DNA from 4 places in the Streptomyces sp. NPDC024698 genome. Region 4 is predicted to be linked to each of the others. Evidence: riboswitches for the same ligand, from Rfam matches in the RefSeq annotation. Region 4 holds a riboswitch; each other region holds the start of a gene.
What was found. A riboswitch is a leader RNA that binds a small molecule or an ion and turns the genes downstream of it on or off. The one in region 4 is predicted to bind cobalamin.

Region 1 (4,781 bases), on a different contig from region 4:
AGGAGTACATCGAGGAGAGCTTGCCGATGGTCGGCGTCTCCAGGAACAGGTTCAGCGACTGGGCCTGGTCCAGGAACGGGGTGCGGGCGGCGGCCATGTCGATCAGGCCGCGCTGCGGGATCTCCCACGCCGTGCGGTACAGGTCGCGGACGTCCTGCGGGACCCAGGTGAAGCCCTGCACCGAGCCGCTGGACTCGCGCAGCGCCTCACGGGTCTGCGCGTCCCACACGCCGAGCGCCTTCAGCTCGGCCACCAGGTACGAGTTGACCTGGAGGAACTCACCCGACAGCGTCTCGCGCTTGAACAGGTTCGACACCTGCGGCTCGATGCACTCGTACACGCCCGCGATGGACGCGATGGTGGCCGTCGGCGCGATGGCCAGCAGCAGCGAGTTGCGCATGCCGACCGAGGCGATCCGCTCGCGCAGGGCGGTCCAGCGCTCCGGCCAGTTCAGCTCCACGTCGAAGTGGTCCGGGTGCAGCACGCCACGAGCGGTCCGGGTCTTCTCCCAGGCCGGGAGCGGTCCGTTGCGCTCGGCGAGGTCCGCGGAGGCCTCGTAGGAGGCGAGCATGATCCGCTCGGCGATCCGGGTCGACAGGGCGCGGGCCTCGGGCGAGTCGAAGGGGATCCGCAGCTTGAAGAAGACGTCCTGGAGGCCCATCGCGCCCAGGCCGACCGGACGCCACTTGGCGTTGGAGCGGCCCGCCTGCTCGGTCGGGTAGAAGTTGATGTCCACCACGCGGTCGAGGAAGGTGACCGCGGTGCGCACGGTCTCGTCGAGCCGCTCCCAGTCGATGTCACCGCCGGTCACGAACGCGCCGAGGTTGACCGAGCCCAGGTTGCAGACCGCCGTCTCGCCGTCGTCCGTGACCTCCAGGATCTCGGTGCACAGGTTCGAGGAGTGGACGGTGTGGCCCGGCTCCGCCGTCTGGTTGGCGGTCCGGTTGGCGGCGTCCTTGAAGGTCATCCAGCCGTTGCCGGTCTGCGCGAGGGTGCGCATCATGCGGCCGTACAGGTCGCGGGCCGGGATGGTCTTCCTGGCGAGGCCCGCCTCCTCGGCCTTGCGGTAGGCCGCGTCGAACGCGTCGCCCCACAGGTCGACCAGTTCCGGCACGTCGGCGGGGGAGAACAGCGACCAGACGCCGTCCTCGTTCACCCGGCGCATGAACTCGTCCGGGATCCAGTGCGCGAGGTTCAGGTTGTGCGTACGCCGGGCGTCCTCACCGGTGTTGTCGCGCAGCTCAAGGAACTCCTCGATGTCGGAGTGCCAGGTCTCCAGGTAGACCGCGGCCGCGCCCTTGCGCCGGCCGCCCTGGTTCACCGCGGCCACCGAGGCGTCGAGGGTCTTGAGGAACGGGACGATGCCGTTGGAGTGCCCGTTGGTGCCGCGGATCAGCGAACCGCGGCTGCGGATACGGGAGTACGACAGGCCGATGCCGCCCGCGTGCTTCGACAGGCGGGCCACCTGGTGGTAGCGGTCGTAGATGGAGTCCAGCTCGTCCAGCGGGGAGTCGAGGAGGTAGCAGGACGACATCTGGGGGTGCCGCGTACCGGAGTTGAAGAGCGTGGGGGAGGAGGGCAGGTAGTCCAGGCGGCTCATGAGCCGGTAGAGCGCCGCGACCTCGTCCAGGGAACGGACGGTGTCGTCCTCCGCGAGACCGGAGGCCACCCGCAGCATGAAGTGCTGGGGCGTCTCGACGACCTTGCGGGTGATCGGGTGCCGGAGCAGATAGCGGGAGTGCAGCGTGCGCAGCCCGAAGTAGCCGAAGCGGTCGTCGCCCTCGGCGTCGGTCAGCGCGTCCAGGCGGTCCGTGTGCAGCCGCACGAACGCGGCCGTGCGGTCGGCGATCAGGCCCTCGCGGTGGCCGACGGCGACCGACTCGGAGAAGGTCGTGACGCCCTGGGAGGCGGCCTCCGCGGCGATGGTGACCGCGAGCAGGCGGGCGGCGAGCCGCGAGTAGGCGGGGTCCTCGGAGATGAGGCCCGCGGCCGCCTCGGTGGCCAGTTCGCGCAGCTCGGCCTCGTCGGCACGGGCGGACCGGCCGCGCAGCGCCGCGGCGGCGACCCGGCCGGGGTCGGCGTCGGGGAGGTCGGCGGTCAGATCCGTCAGGGTCCGCAGCAGCACGGTTCCGGGACCGTCGGTCTCCACCGGGGCCTGCTGCGCGGTCACTGAAGCCGGATCGGCTGGCGCGATGGTCACGTGTGGCTCTCCTCGCTCGGCACGGGGCCTCACGAGCGGGGACGGGGCACACGGGAGCGCTTTCGGGCACAGCGCACCGCGTCCACCGGCCCATTCCGCGAGGCCCGGACGTCATCGGCACCCGGGCCGGACGGCCGGGGCGCGCTGTCGGCAGGTCCTCGGACTGACGCGAGTACGGGCACACGCAGACGCGAACACGCACAAGTACACCGTTGCGGGACAGTTCCGGATTCGCACCGGATTCCCCTGCGGCGACAGCGACCATGAGCATACATCTTGTGCCGGGCTTCGGGACTGCCCCCACATGTTGTGTCGGCTGTGTGTCCAAGGGCGCTACGGAGCGTGCCGGAACGCCAACGCGTGGGTGAGCGGCGGGACGTCGCCGAGCTCCGGAAGGGGCCGATGTCCGTGCGGGCCGGTGTGCCCGCCCGGCACGGCGGCGGGCCGCCGGATGCCCTCCGGCGGCCCGCCGCTCGCGCCTGTTCCGAGGCCGGCCCCAGGGGCCCTAGTGGCTCGCGTCGGCCGTGGCCGGCGGGAGCTCCGTCTCGACGCCGGGGTCGCCCGCGTCGGCCGTGTAGTCCCCGGGCGAGGTCTCGTCGACGCCGTCGGGGGCCTTGAACGTCCTGAGGGCGAAGGTGAGGACCACGGCCACGGCAGCGTTCAGGACGAACGCCGTCAGGCCGATGTAACCGATCTCCCCGATGCCGGGGATGTCCTTCGAGCTGCCGCCGAAGTGCTTCTGGGTCGGGGAGGCCACCCCGTAGGCGGCGATCGTGCCGTAGAGCATGCCGACCGCCCAGCCGCCCAGCAGCGCCCAGCGGTGGAACCAGCGGGTGAAGAGGCCGCCGACCAGCGAGGGGAAGGTCTGGAGGATCCAGATGCCGCCCAGCAGCTGGAAGTTGATCGCGACGGTCTTGTCCATCGTCAGGACGAAGACCAGGGCGCCCACCTTCACCAGGAGCGAGACCAGCTTGGAGACCCTGGTCTCCTGCCGTGGGGTCGCGGCCGGGTTGATGAAGTCCTTGTAGATGTTGCGGGTGAAAAGGTTCGCGGCCGCGATCGACATGATGGCCGCCGGGACGAGCGCCCCGATGCCGATGGCGGCGAACGCGACGCCCGCGAACCAGTCGGGGAACATGTTCTCGAAGAGCTGGGGGATGGCCAGTTGGCCGTTGGTGACCTTCACCCCGGCGGCGATCGCCATGAACCCGAGCAGGGCGAGCAGGCCCAGCATCAGCGAGTACAGCGGCAGGATCGTGGTGTTGCGGCGGATGACCTCCCGGCTGCGTCCGGACAGCGTCGCGGTGACGGAGTGCGGATACATGAACAGCGCCAGTGCCGAGCCGAGCGCCAGGGTGGCGTACGTCCACTGGCCCGCCTCGGCGGGGACGATCCCGCCGGCGCCCGCGGCCGTGTACTTGGCGCCCGCCGCCTTGAAGATCTCGTCGAAGCCGCCGAGCTTGATCGGGATGTAGATGATCGCCACCGCGATCACGATGTAGATCAGCGTGTCCTTCACGAACGCGATCAGAGCGGGCGCCCGCAGACCCGAGGAGTAGGTGTACGCGGCCAGCACGCCGAACGCGATGAGCAGCGGAAGGTCCTTGACGAACCAGTTGGAGGACGCGCCGCCGCCCACGCCCATCACGTCCAGAACGGCCTGGATGCCGACGAGTTGGAGCGCGATGTACGGCATGGTGGCGAGGATGCCGGTGACGGCCACGGCGAGGGACAGGCTCTTGGAGCCGAAGCGGCCGCGCACGAAGTCCGAGGTCGTCACATAGCCGTGGCGGTGCGAGACCGACCACAGGCGGGGCAGGAAGGTGAAGATCAGCGGATAGACCAGGATCGTGTACGGCACGGCGAAGAAGCCGGCCGCGCCCGCCGCGTAGACCGCCGCGGGCACGGCGACGAAGGTGTACGCGGTGTAGAGATCGCCGCCGAGCAGGAACCAGGTCACCCAGGTCCCGAAGGACCGTCCGCCCAGGCCCCATTCGTCGAGCGTGTGCTCGTCGGCGGCCCTGCGCCAGCGCGCGGCCAGGAATCCCAGGACCGTGACGGCCAGGAAGAAGAAGATGAAGACGCCGAGGGCGACGCCGTTCACACCGTCTTTCATGCTTCCGCACCCTCCTTCGCGGAGGTGCGGGCCCGCTGCTCACGCCGCCACAGCTGGTACGCGATCACGGTGAGCAGCGTGGAGAGGGGCACCCACAGGATCTGGTACCAGTAGAAGAACGGGATACCGATGAACGCCGGGTCGGTCTTCGTGTAGGAGCCGACCCACAGCATCGCCACGAAGGGCGCGAGCAGGCACAGGCCGATCACCACACGTACCGGTGTCACCACCGGTGGTTTCACTTCGGGCAGGTCTGACACAGGTCGTCTCCGTCCCCTCATCGATCACCTGGGTAACGCGCAGGCAATCTAGGGGACGGTCAGGTTTTAGGGAACACCGCAGCGCGGCGGCCGGTGTGGAGGGTTCGTGTCGGGCACGGGGAGGTGCCCCGTGCCCGCCGCGTGCTCCGTACCGCTCAGTCCTGCGGGCGCTTGAGGCGGGCGACGAACTTGTACCGGTCGCCGC
Region 2 (4,781 bases), on a different contig from region 4:
CGGACCGCCCTCGACCAGATAGAGCAGCGCCTCCGCGACCACACCGGCGGGAGCCGACGACTCGGCCATCAGCTCGGCGTCCGGGACGGACTCGCCGCCCAGCAGCACGGTCGGGATCCCGGCCGCCTTCAGGAAGGCCAGCCCATCCTCCCAGGCCCGCTTCCCGCCGAGCAGCCGGACGACGGCCAGGTCGGCGCCCTCGACCAGCGCGGGCAGTTCGCCGGTGACGTCCACCCGGGTCGGATTGCCGATCCGGTAGGCGGCGCCGCTGGCGCGGGCCGCCAGCAGATCCGTGTCGGCGGTCGACAACAACAACACAGTGCTCATGCGGGTGCTCCCGGTGGAATGAAGGGCAGTCCTCGTGGCGCGCCGGACTCGATGAGCCGCCACAGCGCGTCCGTGTCCGCGTGTTCCTCGATCAGGTCGCCGAGCCGGTCGAGCTGCTCCTCGCGCAGCGCCGCGAACGACGTGTCGGGGGCCGGCACGAAGCGGCGGCCCGCGGCGGCGGCCACCTCGCGCAGATAGGCCCGTCTGAATCCGTCCGACTCCAGGGAGCCGTGCCAGTGCGTGCCCCGGACGGAGCCGACCCGGCAGCCGTCCAGGGCCGCTCCCGCGGCGTCGGACATGAAGGTCTCGCCGCCGGTGACCTCGGCGACGCCATGGTGGATCTCGTAGCCCTCGACGTGCTCGCCGAGGGCCTCGCCGACCGGACGCGCCAGCGTCTTCTCCCGCGCGAACCGCACGCGTACGGGCAGGAGTCCGAGCCCTTCGACCCGGCCGGCCCGGGACTCGACGTCGTCCTCGATGGACTCGCCGAGGAGCTGGTAGCCGCCGCAGATGCCGAGGACGGGCCGCCCCTCGGCGGCCCGGCGCGCGAGGGCGTCCGCGAGGCCGCGTTCGCGCAGCCACCGGAGCGCCCCGACGGTGCCCCGGGTCCCGGGCACGACGACCAGGTCCGCGTCGGCCAGTTCCTCGGCCCGGTCCACGAACCGCACGACGACACCCGGTTCGGCGGCCAGCGCGTCCACGTCCGTGAAGTTGGACATCAGCGGGACCGCGCAGACGGCGACCCGCAGGACGTCCGCGCCGACGGGGGAGGAGACGACGGACTCGCGGACGGCCCCGCGCAGCGAGACCCGCAGCCCGTCCTCCTCGTCGATGCCGAGTCCGTGCCGGAAGGGCAGCACCCCGTAGGTGCGCCGCCCGGTCAGGCCGTGCAGCATGTCGAGGCCGGGCTCCAGCAGGCTGACGTCACCGCGGAACTTGTTGACGAGGAACCCGGCGACGAGCGCCTGGTCCTCGGGGGACAGCAGCGCGACCGTCCCGAAGAACGAGGCGAACACCCCGCCCCGGTCGATGTCGCCGACGACGAGCACCGGAAGCCCCGCGTTGCGCGCCACCCCCATGTTCACGATGTCGGTACGCCGCAGATTGATCTCGGCCGGACTGCCGGCCCCCTCGCAGATCACCGCGTCATACGTGCCCCGCAACTGCTCCAGACAGTCGAGGACGGTCGCGAGGAGTGCCTCCCGGTGCCCCCCGCTCAGCCGGTCCCCGGTCGGGGCGGTGCCCGACGAGGGGTCCGTCATGGACCCGGCCGTCCCGAAGAACCCGCGCGCGCTCATCTCGCCCACCGGCCTGCCCATCAGGACGACCTGGCTGGTGCGGTCGCCGCCCGGCTTGAGCAGCACGGGATTCATCAGCGCGGTCGGCTCCACCCGGGCGGCCTGCGCCTGCATGGCCTGCGCCCGCCCGATCTCGGCGCCCTCGCGGGTCACGAACGAGTTCAGCGACATGTTCTGCGCCTTGAAGGGCGCGACCTTGACGCCCTGGCGCACCAGCCACCGGCAGATCCCGGCGGTCACGACGCTCTTGCCCGCATCGGAGGTGGTCCCGGCGATCAGCAGCCCGCCGCTCATGCGGTGCGCCCCTTCCTGGTGGACGGAACCGGAACCGGAACCGGAACCGGGTCCCGTCCGGCTCCGGTGAGCAGGATCCGGGCCGCGGCGCTCACCCCGAGCGCGAGCCAGCCGACCCGCCGGGAGAGCCGTACGGCCCGTTCGATGTCGTGGACCTGGACGGCCCGCCCCGTGCCGTTGAGCACGGGCCGGTGCTCGACCCGTCCGCCGTACGCGAGGGTGCCGCCGAGCCGTACCCCGAGCGCGCCCGCGAACGAGGCCTCCACGGGACCGGCGTTGGGGCTCGGATGCCGGCGGGCGTCCGCGCGCCAGGCGCGTACGGCACCGCGCGGGTCGGATCCGGCCACGGCCGCGAGGACGGCGGTCAGCCGGGCCCCCGGCCAGCCGGCGACGTCGTCGAGCCGGGCCGAGGCCCAGCCGTAGCGCCGGTGGCGGGGCGACTTGTGTCCGACCATGGCGTCGAGGGTGTTCACGGCGCGGAAGGCGACGAGTCCGGGCACACCGGCGACGGCGCCCCAGACCAGGGCGCCGACGACGGCGTCGGAGGTGTTCTCGGCCACGGACTCGACGACGGCGCGCGCGACGCCGTCGGCGTCCAGGGCCTGCGGATCGCGACCGCACAGATGCGGCAGCCGCTCCCGGGCCGCGTCGAGGTCACCGGCCGCGAGCGCGCCGCCGATCCCGCGCGCCTCGCGGCCGAGCGAGGTCCCTCCGACGACGGCCCAGGTGGCGGCGGCGGTCAGGGCGATCGAGGCGGTACGGGAGCGGCGTACGGTACGGCTCGCGAGCGCGGCCAGTCCGGTGGCGCCGCCCACGCAGACGGCGGTGTGCAGGGCGCCCCACCCGCGGTGGTCCCGCCACAGCATCCGCTCCACGGCGGCCGCGGCGTGCCCGAACGCGGCGACCGGATGCCCCCGGCCGGGATCGCCGAGCAGCAGGTCACCGAGAAGGCCGGCGGCGGCGCCGTACGCGAAGACGCGATCGGCACGCACGGGGTCAGCCGGCCGTGGGGTGGAGCGGAACCCTCGTACTCAGCGAAACGGGCAACGGGCAGCCGCGCATGGCGATATGTCCTCACTCAGGGTGTCCACGCCCTGGTTCGACGAGACCGGCGGTGAGAGTTCCTGGCTCCCGGGGAGTTTCTTCCCCGATGACAGTGGCGGGACCGCGCCGGATTCGCACCGGCTTCCTCTCATGCCGCCGTACTTGGCTCCGGCAGTCCACCACGGGGTGCGAACGGCCGTCAACTGGCTGTTGACCTGCGGAGGGACAGTGTGCGAAGGCCCACATACGCGTGGGGTGCGGGACGGTGATCCGTCCCGCACCCCACGCGTATGTACCGCTCGGCGCAGCCCGCTCCGGGCCGCCGGGACCTACTCGTCGTGACCGGGCCCCGGTGCCGGGCTACTTGGTGATGATCAGTGAGATGCCGTACGCCACCGCGGCGGCGCAGGCCGCGAAGCAGACGTAGGCGCCGGTGGCCGCCGCGACCGCGGAACCGCCCTGGGCCGACTCCTTCTTGGCGAGGCCGGCGACGCCGAGGGTGAAGAGGGCGACGAGGGCCACGGTCACTCCGAGGCTGACCCCGAAGACGGACCCGAGGGCTGACCAGTCGATGTTCATGCTGTTGCTTCCTTTGGTCTCAGGCCACTCGGGACGGAGCCGACGGGTTCGCCGTGGGCTCCGCCGGAGCCGGGATGGTGGCCGTGAGGCCTTCGGCCACGGAACCGGCCGGGGGCGGGGTGACCGCGGCGATGGCCTGCGTCACCACTCCGGCGGGCTCCTCGGTGTCGTTCACGTTGCTGTGGTCGATCACCTCGCGGCGCGAGCGGCGCCAGATCGCGAAGCTGGAACCCACCAGGAAGGCGGCCACGAGCGCGGTGCCCCAGGCGCCGAAACCGGTCACCCATTCGGCGCCGGCGCCGACCAGGGCGGCGGCGGGCAGGGTGAGGACCCAGGCGACGACCATGCGGGTGGCGGTGGACCAGCGGACCACACCGCCCTTGCGGCCGAGGCCCGCGCCCATCACGGAACCGGAGACCGAGTGCGTGGTGGAGAGGGAGAAGCCGATGTGCGACGAGGCCAGGATGACCGTGGCCGCGCTGGTCTGGGCGGCGAAGCCCTGCTGCGGCTGGAGGTCGGTCAGGCCCTTGCCCATCGTGCGGATGATGCGCCAGCCGCCCAGGTAGGTGCCGAGCGCGATCGCGAGACCGGCGGAGAGGATGACCCAGACCGGCGGGTCGGAGTCGGGAGCGACGGCGCCACCGGCGACCAGGGCCAGGGTGATGATGCCCATCGTCTTCTGCGCGTCGTTGGTGCCATGGGCCAGCGAGACCAGGCCCGCGGAGGCTATCTGGCCGGCGCGGTAGCCCTTCTTCGTGGCCTTGGTGTCGGTGTCACCGCTCAGCTTGTACGACAGCCGGGTGGCGAACATGGCGGCCAGACCGGCGACGATCGGGGCCGCGACGGCGGGCAGGAGCACCTTGCCGACCAGGACGTCACCGTGCACGGCGCCGGTACCGGCGGAGGCGATGGTGGCGCCGACCAGGCCGCCCATGAGGGCGTGCGAGGAGCTGGACGGAAGTCCGACGAGCCACGTCACCAGGTTCCAGAGGATCGCGCCGACGAGCGCCGCGAAGATCACCTCCGGCCGGATGCCCGACTCGTCGACGAGGCCCTTGGAGATCGTGTTGGCGACCTCGACGGAGAGGAAGGCGCCGACAAGGTTGAGGGCGGCGGACATGGCCACCGCGACCTTGGGCTTGAGTGCGCCGGTCGAGATGGTGGTGGCCATCGCGTTGGCGGTGTCGTGGAAACCGTTCGTGAAATCGAACACGAGAGCGGTGACGATCACGATTCCGA
Region 3 (4,781 bases), on a different contig from region 4:
ACGAACCTGCGGGTAGCCGAGCGAGTCGACGATCCATCGAGGCTCGGCGACGAGCGTTGCCACCTCGTCCGTCAGCTTTTCGTTGACGGACCAGTCGGGGCCGTCGAAGTAGAGCGCGTCCATCTCGTGGTAGGGCAGGCCGAGTCGGGTGCTCAGCGCTCGCGCGAGCGTGGACTTGCCCGCACCGGTAACACCCACCACCAAGATCCGTTCCACGGCCGCACCTTATCCCGGCGCCCTGAGGGCGAGGCGAGAGCGACCGCTGTACGATCCCGTTTCATGACGACGCCCGACTGCTACGCATGTGGCAGGGAAGCGGAGTTCGACGACCTTCCACCGCGTGAGCGCGTGGCATCCGACGAACACTGGCGCGTGGCCCACACGTTCAACACCGCCCTGCCCGGCTGGCTGGTGCTGCTGCCCCGGCGCCACGTGACCGCGGTTCATGAACTCACGGACGCCGAGGCGGCCACCCTGGGGATGTGGCAGGTCCGGCTCTCCCGGGCGCTGCGGAGCACGACGGGCTGCGCCAAGACCTACGTCATCCAGTTCGCGGAAGCGGAAGGCTTCGCGCACGTGCACTTCCACATCGTTCCGCGCGGGGCTGATCTGCGACCCGAGCATCGCGGACCGGGCGTCTTCGAGCTGCTCCGGCGACCCGGCCAGGAACACGTATCGGCCGCCGACGCGGACCGAATGGCCCACTCCCTGCGCGTTCGACTGGGTGAGGCCTCCAGAGCTCGGTGAGTGCCGTCACATGTCCCGACATGCCTTGGCCTTGAACTCCGTCGTGGAGGCGACTGTGGTGGATTCGTCGCCGTTGTCCGACACGGTGTCGTAGAGGATCGTGCCCGGCTTGAGCCGACTCCGGTCGCCCGAGGTGAAGGAAATGTCGCCGGACGACGACGAGTTGTCCTTCGTCCACCCGTAGAGCGTGTACGTGGTCCTGGCGGTGAGCGGTCCGAGGGGTTTGGTCGTGGTCCAGCCGGTGGCGGGGGCGTCGAGGGGCCAGGTGGCGAAGCCGTGTGTGAGGGGGTGCCGGGCGGTCCATGAACCGACCGTCACCGACTTGTCCGCGTCGGCGTCGTCCACGAACAGGGACGCGCCGTCGATCCGATGCCCGCAGACCATCATGACGCCGAGCAGATGGCCGTCCGCGGTCACGGACAGGCCGGCGACGGCGTCCACGGGAACGGAGCACCCGGAGGTCGTGGCCAGGGCCGCACCGACCGCGACGGCACCGACGGAGAGCCGGAACCCCGGACGTGAAGTGGTCGACCGCATGCCGGGCCCCTTCCCGGGGTGCGCGTACGGCCCCCTGTCCCGATGCTAGGGGCGAGCCGGGCCTGAACTGAGGCCCGCCACCCACTCGTTGTGCGGTCGTTGCCGCCTCGTACTCGCGCCGAGGACCACCCTCGAAAAGCTCATCGCGTCCTCCGGGGCGGGGTGAACACGTAGAGGTCGAGAATGTCGGGGCAGGGGGCGACTCCGGGGCCGCCTGCCCGTACCCAGGCGGCGATGTCCGCGGTGGCCTCGGCGTCGTTGACGAGACCGAGCCAGACGGGGCGGGCTCCGGCGGCCCGTGCGGCCGCGGACGGCTGGACGACGATCACGTTGGCGTGTTCGCACACATCGAGGCAGTCCGAGACCCGTACGGGAACCTCTTCGGACAGCCGCGCGAGCTGCCGGTCGTGATCCACGCCGGTGACCTTCGGGGTTCCGCAGCAGCAGTCCCGGCAGACGACGACACGGCACGGGGCGGGTTCGGCAAAGACGTGCTGCTCCGCGTGGCCGCGGTTGCCGGGCGTCACCTGGTCGCCGCCGGTCGCGGCGTCCTCCTCCGGCTTCGCGTCTTCGTGCGGGCGGGCGTCGGCGGCGGTGCGTGGCACGGCGGACGCCCGGACGCGAGCCGGGGTTCGGAGCGGAGCGGGGACATCGACGGGAACAGGGGTACGGAGCACGGGCATGCCTCAGGGGTCGGGGCTCGTACGCGGAGCCTGGCCTACAGGTCCTCCGGGGGCCGGAGGTGCCAGCAGGTCTTCGGACTCGGGTTCGTCCGGACGGGGCGCCTTCCCGGTCTCCCAGTGGCGCTGTGCCCCGCCCGTCCCCCTCACCGCTGCGCGTCAGCTCCGGATTCGCACCGGATTCCCTGACCACGGATGTGGTTCGACTGGCTCGCCGAGGCTATCAAGTCGCTTTCGCCGCCCGGATGACGGACGTTCTGCGCCCCTCGCCCGCGACGAACCCGTAGGCTGGCCGATGCAGCTGGTTCGCCCCGTCCGCCAGGCGGGATGCGTCGCAAGAGGGAACCCGGTGGGAATCCGGGACTGCCCCGCAGCGGTGAGCGGGAACGACCGCCGTCATACGCACTGGGTCCGACGTACAGGACCCAGCCGCGCCCCCGCGCGGGAAGCGACGGCCATTGACATCCTCCCGGGCTTAAGGGCCCGGGATTCCAATCTGCTCCTGCTGCGGTGACGCGGTGGGCAGCTTCTGGTGGGTTCCTGTTTCGCTGCGCTGTGCCGGCAGGGGTGCCGGTCTTACCTGCGCTCCACAGGCTGATGCCGCCAGTCCGGCGGCCTTGGCGACGTTGACCGCCGCGTTGACGTCTCGGTCGAGGACGGTCCCGCACGCCGAGCACGTCCACTCCCGGATGTTCAGCGGTTTGGGGCCGTCCTTGACGTCACATGCGGAGCACACCTGGGAGGTCGGTTCGAACCGGCCGATCTTCACGAGGGTGCGTCCGTACCGGGCGGCTTTGTATTCCAGCATGGCCACGAACGCGGACCATCCGGCGTCGTGGACGGACTTGGCCAGACGCGTGCGAGCGAGTCCTTTGACACACAGGCCCTCGACGGCGATCGCTTGGTTCTCGCGGATCAGCCGGGTGGAGAGCTGGTGGTGGAACTCGTGGCGTGCGTCGGTGACCCGTGCGTGAGCGTGGGCGACCTTCAGCCGGGCCTTGCCCCGGTTGTTGGAGCCCTTCTGTTTGCGGGAAAGGTCCCGCTGCAACTTCTTCAGGCGCTTCTCGGCCCGGCGCAGGAAGCGGGGGCTGTCGATCTTTTGGCCGTCGGACAGGACGGCGAAGTGCCCCAGGCCGAGGTCAATGCCGATCTCCGGTGCCGTCCCGGGCAGTACTGCGCAGGCGTCCGTCTCCACGATGAAGCTCGCGAAGTACCTGTCCGCCGCGTCCTTGACCACGGTCACGGTGGACGGGGCGGACGGCAGTGTCCGGGACCAGCGCACGGGAACGTCGCCGACCTTGGGCAGTCTCAGTTTCCCGCCCGGCGTGATCCGCCACGAGGCGTTGGCGGTGAAGCGGATCGACTGCCGGTTGTCCCGCTTCGACCTGAAACGCGGCGCACCCATCTTCGGGCGCTTGCCCTTGAGCCCGTCGAAGAAGTTCCGGTAAGCGGTGTCCAGGTCGCGCAGGGACTGCTGGAGGATCACCGCCGAGACCTCGCCGAGCCAGGCCCGTTCCGGTGTCTTCTTCGCGGCCGTCAGGTTCCTGGACAGTTGCGCCGAGGTGACGAACCCCAGTCCCGCCGCCCGGGCCTCCTCGCGCACACGCAGCGCGTCGTTGAAGACAACCCGCGCACACCCGAACGCCCTCGCCAACGCTATGCGCTGACCGGCACTCGGATACACGCGGAAGCTATACCGAAGCTGCACGGCAATCACCATACCGTCGGCCTATGTCACCACGACGGGAACCAGACCCCGAAGGGCCGTCCACTACCTGCACGGATATTTGATGTTCGTCACCAAGTATGGGCGTGGAGTCATGAACGACAAAATGCTGACGCGCTGCGAACAGATCATGCGCAAGGTGTGCGAGGACTTCGGCGCGAAACTGAAGGAGTTCAACGGCGAGACGGACCACGTCCACCCCTCGTGCACAACCCTCGAGGGTCACCCTGGCCAGCCTGGTCAACAGCTGGTCTAAAGCCCCACAGGCGTCTCCTGAGCCGCCTGCGCGCGGAGTGGTCCTTCGTCCGCGACGACCAGCCTCTCGCCGACACCGCGCGGCAGGTCGCCCTCGCCCTGCGTGACGAGGTCGACGACCTGGAGAGGAGCGGGACCTCGGTGATCCAGGTCGACGAACCCGGGCTGCGCGAGACACTGCCGTTGCGCGCCGCCGACCGGGCGGCCTACCTGGCCTGGGCCACCGAGGCCTTCCGCCTCACCACCGGCGGCGTACGTCCTGACACCCAGATCCACACGCACATGTGCTACGCCGAGTTCGGCGACATCGTCCAGGCCATCGACGACCTCGACGCCGATGTGATCAGCCTCGAAGCCGCCCGTTCGCGCATGCAGGTCGCCCGCGAACTCGCCGCTCACCGCTATCCGCGCGAAGCCGGACCCGGTGTGTACGACATCCACTCCCCGCGTGTCCCGAGCACCGAGGAGACCGCCGACCTGCTGCGCGTCGGGCTGCGGGCCCTCCCCGCCGAACGGCTCTGGGTCAATCCCGACTGCGGTCTGAAGACGCGCGGCTGGCCCGAGACACGAGCGGCTTTGGAGCACCTGGTCGCCGCGGCCCGCACGCTGCGTACGGAGCTCTCCCCGTCCTGACCGCATGCTCCGCGAGCCGGGGGAGGCCGCGCCTGCCGCCCTCCCCCGGCTCCGGCTCCGGCTCCGGCTCCGGCTCCGGCTCCGGCTCGCAACTGTGCCGTGAGGCCCCGAACCCATGCCAGGACAGACGGTCAGGGGGCATCGCCCGAGTAGTGGAAACGGCAGGTCACGCCGGGGCCAGGTATGCGGGGTTCCTCGGGGTG
Region 4 (4,781 bases):
CGACTCCTTCCTGCTGCTGACGCTGGCGCGTACCGGGGACCAGTTGCAGGGCATCAAGAAGGGCGTCCTGGAGCTGGCGGACGTGATCGCCGTCAACAAGGCGGACGGCCCGCACGAGCGCGACGCGCAGTCCGCCGCGCGTGAACTGGCGGGCGCGCTGCGGCTGATGCACGGCAAGGACGCCGTCTGGACGCCGCCGGTGCTCAGTTGCAGCGCCCGTGAGGCGGCGGGTCTCGACACGGTGTGGGACCGCCTGGAACAGCACCGGACGCTGCTCGACTCGACCGGCGCTCTCGCCGGGAAGCGGCGTGAGCAGCAGGTGGACTGGACCTGGACCATGGTCCGGGACGAGCTGCTCGGCCGTCTGCACGCCGATCAGGCCGTACGAGCCGTCGCTCCCGACCTCGAACGGCAGGTCCGCGAGGGCGGGTTGACGGCGACGCTCGCGGCGGAGCGGATTCTGAAGGTCTTCGGCGGCGAGAGCCGCTGACCCGAACGGCGGTGGCGGGGCAGGTCGGAGCCCGGCCACCGCTCGGACCTTCATGGGCGGACAGGTCACCGCACCAGCGTTCAGGCTCCGGCCGCCGCGGTGCCGCGTGATCGCGCCTGAGGTCCACAAGCGGCGCTGCAAACGGCGCCAAGAACCAGAGCGGGGGCAGCGCGGGCGCGGTACGTCAATACGCGTGCCGCGCACGTTCAGGACGGCGTTCAGGTTGATCTTGTCAAGCTCGGCTACTTCGTGACCACGATCATCCTGTTCCTGCTCTTCGTCGTGACGCTGGCCGTCCAGCTCAGGTCCCGCCGGTACAACCCGTTCTTCTACTGGACCGTGATCCTGTCGACCAGCATGGCCGGCACCACCATGTCCGACTTCATGAACCGCGACGCCAGTGCCACGTACCTGCCGGGCGGCGCCACATCACTCGGCTGGGGCCCACAGGGCCTGGGACCGTGCTGCTCGTTGTCCTGTTCGGCCTCATGGCCTACGCGCACATCCGGGAACGCCGCGACATCGAGCCCGGCCCGGAGGCGGAGGCGGTCCGACAGGAAGCCGGCCGTCGGTGAGTCCGGCCTCGGGCAGGTCCCCGCGGCCCTGACGCGAGGAGAGCCCCTCGGATGGTTCCGAGGGGCTCTCCTGCGTTCCGGGCGGCTCAGCTCGCGCTCGGAACCGTTCGCCCGGAGGCGACGGTCGCGGGCTTGGGGTTGAGCATGCGTTCGGCCAACTCGCCGAAGACCAGGCCGAATCCGGTCCACAGGACGGTCTGGATGGCGAGGGCGGAGAGTCTGAACCGCCAGAGCAGGGTGGCCGGGAAGTCCTTGGGCACCTCGTTGATGACGGGCAGGAACCCGTAGGCCAAGGCGATGACGACGGCAAAGGCGGCGATCGCGATGACGGTGGCGTACCAGGTGCCGAGGCTCGGCGCGAGGCGCTTGCCGAGCAGGGTGGCACTCACCGCGAGGAGCACGCTGAGGACCATCATCAGGAAGTACAGGGCGGTCCGCTTGCCGATGGTGTCGGGGTCGCCGACCGACGGCGGGTTGGCCGGGTACTTCAGGAACGGCACGACGTACACGGCCAGGAGCGCGGTCCCGGACAGCAGGAGCGCGGTCGCGCGCGGGCCGAAGCGGCCCACGCGGCCGAGGGCGAAGCAGTAGGCGAGCGCTGCGATGCCGCCGAAGGAGACGCCGTAGACGAGGACGCCGGTGGCGAGGCCCGCGGTGGACTGGAGGCTGCGGGAGACGAGTTCGACCTCGTGCCCGTGTGCGTGGGAGTGGGCCTCCTCGAAGCCGATGGCGCTGTCGACGGTCGGTTCACCGAGCAAGTAGGCGACGACCAGGGCCAGTACACCGGCGACGAGGCCGGCGAGCATGCCGCGTACGAGGAGGTTTCTTACGGTTGCGGAGTTCATGATCGGTGCTCTCCCTCGCGTCAGTGGCAGGGGAAGCCGAGGAGGTGGCGGGCGTCGTGCACCCACTCGTGGACGTCCTCGCCCGAGACGACGGAGGTGGCGCCCTGTTCGGCGCCGACGAAGTAGAGCAGGACCAGCATCAGGATGCCGAAGAAGACCGCCCAGGGGACGATCGCACCGATCGGCAGCTTGGCGGGGAGAGCGGGGGTGGTGGCTGTCGGCGGAGCGACGGTCTGCGCCATGGCAGGACCTCCTCGGGAGTTCGCGTCCCATCTCGGTGGTGCACAGGATGTCGTCTACGGGTCTGACTCACGCGACACCCGCCGTGGCTGGGCGTCTCGCTCACAGTGGCGCGACCGTGCCGGATTTCCACCGGCTTCCGTCTTGACGTCATCGATATCGGACCGACCGTACCGCGTGCCGCGTGGCTGGCCAAGACCGCGCCTACCGGGGTGATCTTCCTCTCGTCCCAGGTGGCAGGTCCCCGCCGACCGTCAGAAGCCGCCGTCGGACAGCCCGAGTTCACGCTCGCCGAGCGGGGCGAAGAAGCGCTCGACGTCGGCATCGGTGACCTCGTCGAGCGTGGCCGGGGACCAGCGCGGCCGGCGGTCCTTGTCGATGATCTGGGCGCGGACGCCCTCCACCAGGTCGGGGGCGGACAGGGCCGCGCAGGACACCCGGTACTCCTGGTCGAGAACAGCCTCCAGGGATCGGAGCTCCCGGGCCCGGCGCAGCGCGGCCAAGGTGACCTTCAGGGCGGTGGGCGACTTGCCGAGCAGGATCTCCGCCGTCTCCTTGGCGTCCGGGTCTCCGGCCGCGAACAGTCGCCCGATGATCTCCTCGACCGTGTCGGCGCCGTAGCAGGCGTCGATCCACTCGCGCCGCGGCGCGAGGTCCGCCGAGGGCGCGGGCCGTGTGTGGGCCGCCAGTACCTCCGCCACGGGCCGGTCCGCGAGGTCGGACACCAGCCGTGGGAGCGAGGCGGACGGCACGTAGTGGTCGGCGAGTCCGCACAGGAGCGCGTCCCCGGCGCCGATCGAGGAGCCGGTCAGGGCGAGGTGGGTGCCGAGTTCGCCCGGGGCGAGGCCGAGCAGACGCGTGCCGCCGACGTCGGGGACGAATCCGATGCCGGTCTCGGGCATGGCGACGCGCGAGCGTTCGGTGACGATGCGGACGCTGCCGTGGGCGGAGATCCCGACGCCGCCGCCCATGACGATGCCGTCCATGACCGCCACGTACGGCTTGGGGTAGCGGGCGATCCGGGCGTTGAGGTGGTACTCGTCCCGCCAGAACGCGGCGGAGGCGGTGCCGTCACCGTAGCGCGCGTCGTCGTGGACGACGCGGATGTCGCCGCCCGCGCACAGTCCGCGTTCTCCGGCTCCGGTGATGACGACGGTGTCGACGGTGTCGACGGCGGGGTCGTGCTCCCAGGCGGTCAGGGCCCGGTCGATCCGGCGCACCATTGCGTGGTTCAGGGCGTTCAGCGCTCCGGGCCGGTTGAGGGTGATGCGGGCCGCCCGTCCCTCGGTGCGGAGCAGGACGGATTCCCCGGCGCCTGGCGCCTCGGTGCCGTTCACTCGGACGCCTCCGCCGGGCGGCCGGCCACGATGACGCTCATGATCTCGGTGGTTCCTTCCACGGTCCGTTCGATCCGCCGGTCACGGCGGTCTTCCCGCTACCGTACCCACCGGGTGACCGGGCCCGTCCCGTCAGGCGTCCTCGCCCGACCCCAGCGCGTACAGCCGCGGCAGGTTGACCACGATCGCCTCCTGGGTGCTGCGGGCGATGACGACGACGGCCTCCTCCTCGGGATCGGGATTCTCCTCGCGGTGCGGAACGAACGGCGGCACGAAGATGTAGTCACCGGGCGAGGTGCGCAGGCGCACTTCCTCGGGCCGGTCCCCCGAGTCGTCGACGAACACGAACTCGGGGTGTCCGCTCACGACATGGATGGCCGTCTCGGACTCCCCGTGGTGGTGGTCCGAGGACGCGGTGGAGGGGGCGACGTGGGTCTGGCCCATCCACAGCTTCTCGGAGCCGACGGTGGTGCCGCTGATGGCGGCGAATCGGCGCATGCCCCCCGTCTGTGCCGTGTCGCCGTCGAGGGCGTCGGCGCGGATGTGGTGCAGACGGCTGCGCAGCGGGCGTCCGGGCTGCGCCGGCGCGTCCGGGAGATGGGGGTGGAATCCTTCGCCGGGGGTCGTCAACGGCTCGCTCATGGAGGGGGACGCTAGAGCGGTCCGGAAAAGGATGTCAAGAGGTGTCCATTGCCGTTCAGCTGCGGCAATGTTCCCGCAATGCAGGGAGGGAAGGAGGAGAAACCCGTTCGGCGGACACCGCGTCGGGCATCATGTGCGCATGCATATCTCCGCGAAGGCGGACTACGCCACGCGGGCCCTGCTGGAGCTCGCCCGCGAACCGGCCCGCCCGCTCACCTGCGAGGCCATGGCCTCCTCACAGCACGTTCCGTTCCGGTTCCTCAAGTCCGTGGTGGGCGAGTTGCGCCGGGCCGGACTGGTCCGCAGCCAGCGAGGCTGCGAGGGCGGGTACTGGCTCGGACGGCCCGCCGACGAGATCACCCTGCTGGAGGTCGTACGGGCCGTGGACGGTGAGCTGATCACCTTGCGGGGCGAGCCGCTGGCCGGCCTCGACTACCCGGGGCCCGCCTCCGGGCTCCCCGGGATATGGCGCCGAATCGAGGCGGACGCCGCGGCGGTCCTCGGCGGGACGACCCTGGCCGCGCTGCTGCCCGCCGGGGCGGCCGGGCGCCTGGACCGCGAGGGAGCCGCGTGAACCGCGCCGCGGACCGGACGGCGCCGGAGGCGGACTCCGTGGACGTGGTGGAGGTCGTGGAGTACACCGACCCGCTGT

Region 1: another riboswitch for cobalamin. It lies ahead of ACZ4AA_RS04905 (ribonucleoside-diphosphate reductase subunit alpha); the one in region 4 lies ahead of ACZ4AA_RS22915 (CbtB domain-containing protein).
Region 2: another riboswitch for cobalamin. It lies ahead of ACZ4AA_RS29050 (cobalamin biosynthesis protein); the one in region 4 lies ahead of ACZ4AA_RS22915 (CbtB domain-containing protein).
Region 3: another riboswitch for cobalamin. It lies ahead of ACZ4AA_RS22245 ((2Fe-2S) ferredoxin domain-containing protein); the one in region 4 lies ahead of ACZ4AA_RS22915 (CbtB domain-containing protein).

Annotation. Positions count from the first base shown of each region.
Region 1 covers NZ_JBVHLK010000002.1:97,566-102,346, reverse strand. The annotation lists gene ACZ4AA_RS04905 (ribonucleoside-diphosphate reductase subunit alpha) at 1-2,200, opposite strand, end outside; cobalamin riboswitch at 2,333-2,481, opposite strand; gene mctP (monocarboxylate uptake permease MctP) at 2,706-4,316, opposite strand; gene ACZ4AA_RS04895 (DUF3311 domain-containing protein) at 4,313-4,576, opposite strand; gene ACZ4AA_RS04890 (GntR family transcriptional regulator) at 4,732-4,781, opposite strand, start outside.
Region 2 covers NZ_JBVHLK010000017.1:63,794-68,574, reverse strand. The annotation lists gene cobN (cobaltochelatase subunit CobN) at 1-327, opposite strand, end outside; gene ACZ4AA_RS29055 (cobyric acid synthase) at 324-1,919, opposite strand; gene ACZ4AA_RS29050 (cobalamin biosynthesis protein) at 1,916-2,911, opposite strand; cobalamin riboswitch at 3,019-3,159, opposite strand; gene ACZ4AA_RS29045 (hypothetical protein) at 3,324-3,542, opposite strand; gene ACZ4AA_RS29040 (inorganic phosphate transporter) at 3,562-4,781, opposite strand, start outside.
Region 3 covers NZ_JBVHLK010000009.1:194,486-199,266, forward strand. The annotation lists gene ACZ4AA_RS22230 (P-loop NTPase family protein) at 1-216, opposite strand, end outside; gene ACZ4AA_RS22235 (HIT family protein) at 280-747, shown strand; gene ACZ4AA_RS22240 (hypothetical protein) at 754-1,284, opposite strand; gene ACZ4AA_RS22245 ((2Fe-2S) ferredoxin domain-containing protein) at 1,425-1,811, opposite strand; cobalamin riboswitch at 2,015-2,190, opposite strand; cobalamin riboswitch at 2,305-2,448, shown strand; gene ACZ4AA_RS22250 (RNA-guided endonuclease InsQ/TnpB family protein) at 2,440-3,672, opposite strand; partial or broken gene ACZ4AA_RS22255 (IS200/IS605 family transposase) at 3,683-3,938, shown strand; gene ACZ4AA_RS22260 (5-methyltetrahydropteroyltriglutamate--homocysteine methyltransferase) at 3,973-4,578, shown strand; gene ACZ4AA_RS22265 (hypothetical protein) at 4,710-4,781, opposite strand, start outside.
Region 4 covers NZ_JBVHLK010000010.1:56,406-61,186, reverse strand. The annotation lists gene meaB (methylmalonyl Co-A mutase-associated GTPase MeaB) at 1-490, shown strand, start outside; gene ACZ4AA_RS22920 (CbtA family protein) at 1,152-1,910, opposite strand; gene ACZ4AA_RS22915 (CbtB domain-containing protein) at 1,931-2,152, opposite strand; cobalamin riboswitch at 2,209-2,343, opposite strand; gene ACZ4AA_RS22910 (enoyl-CoA hydratase/isomerase family protein) at 2,405-3,487, opposite strand; gene ACZ4AA_RS22905 (cupin domain-containing protein) at 3,620-4,129, opposite strand; gene ACZ4AA_RS22900 (RrF2 family transcriptional regulator) at 4,269-4,703, shown strand; gene ACZ4AA_RS22895 (DsbA family oxidoreductase) at 4,700-4,781, shown strand, end outside.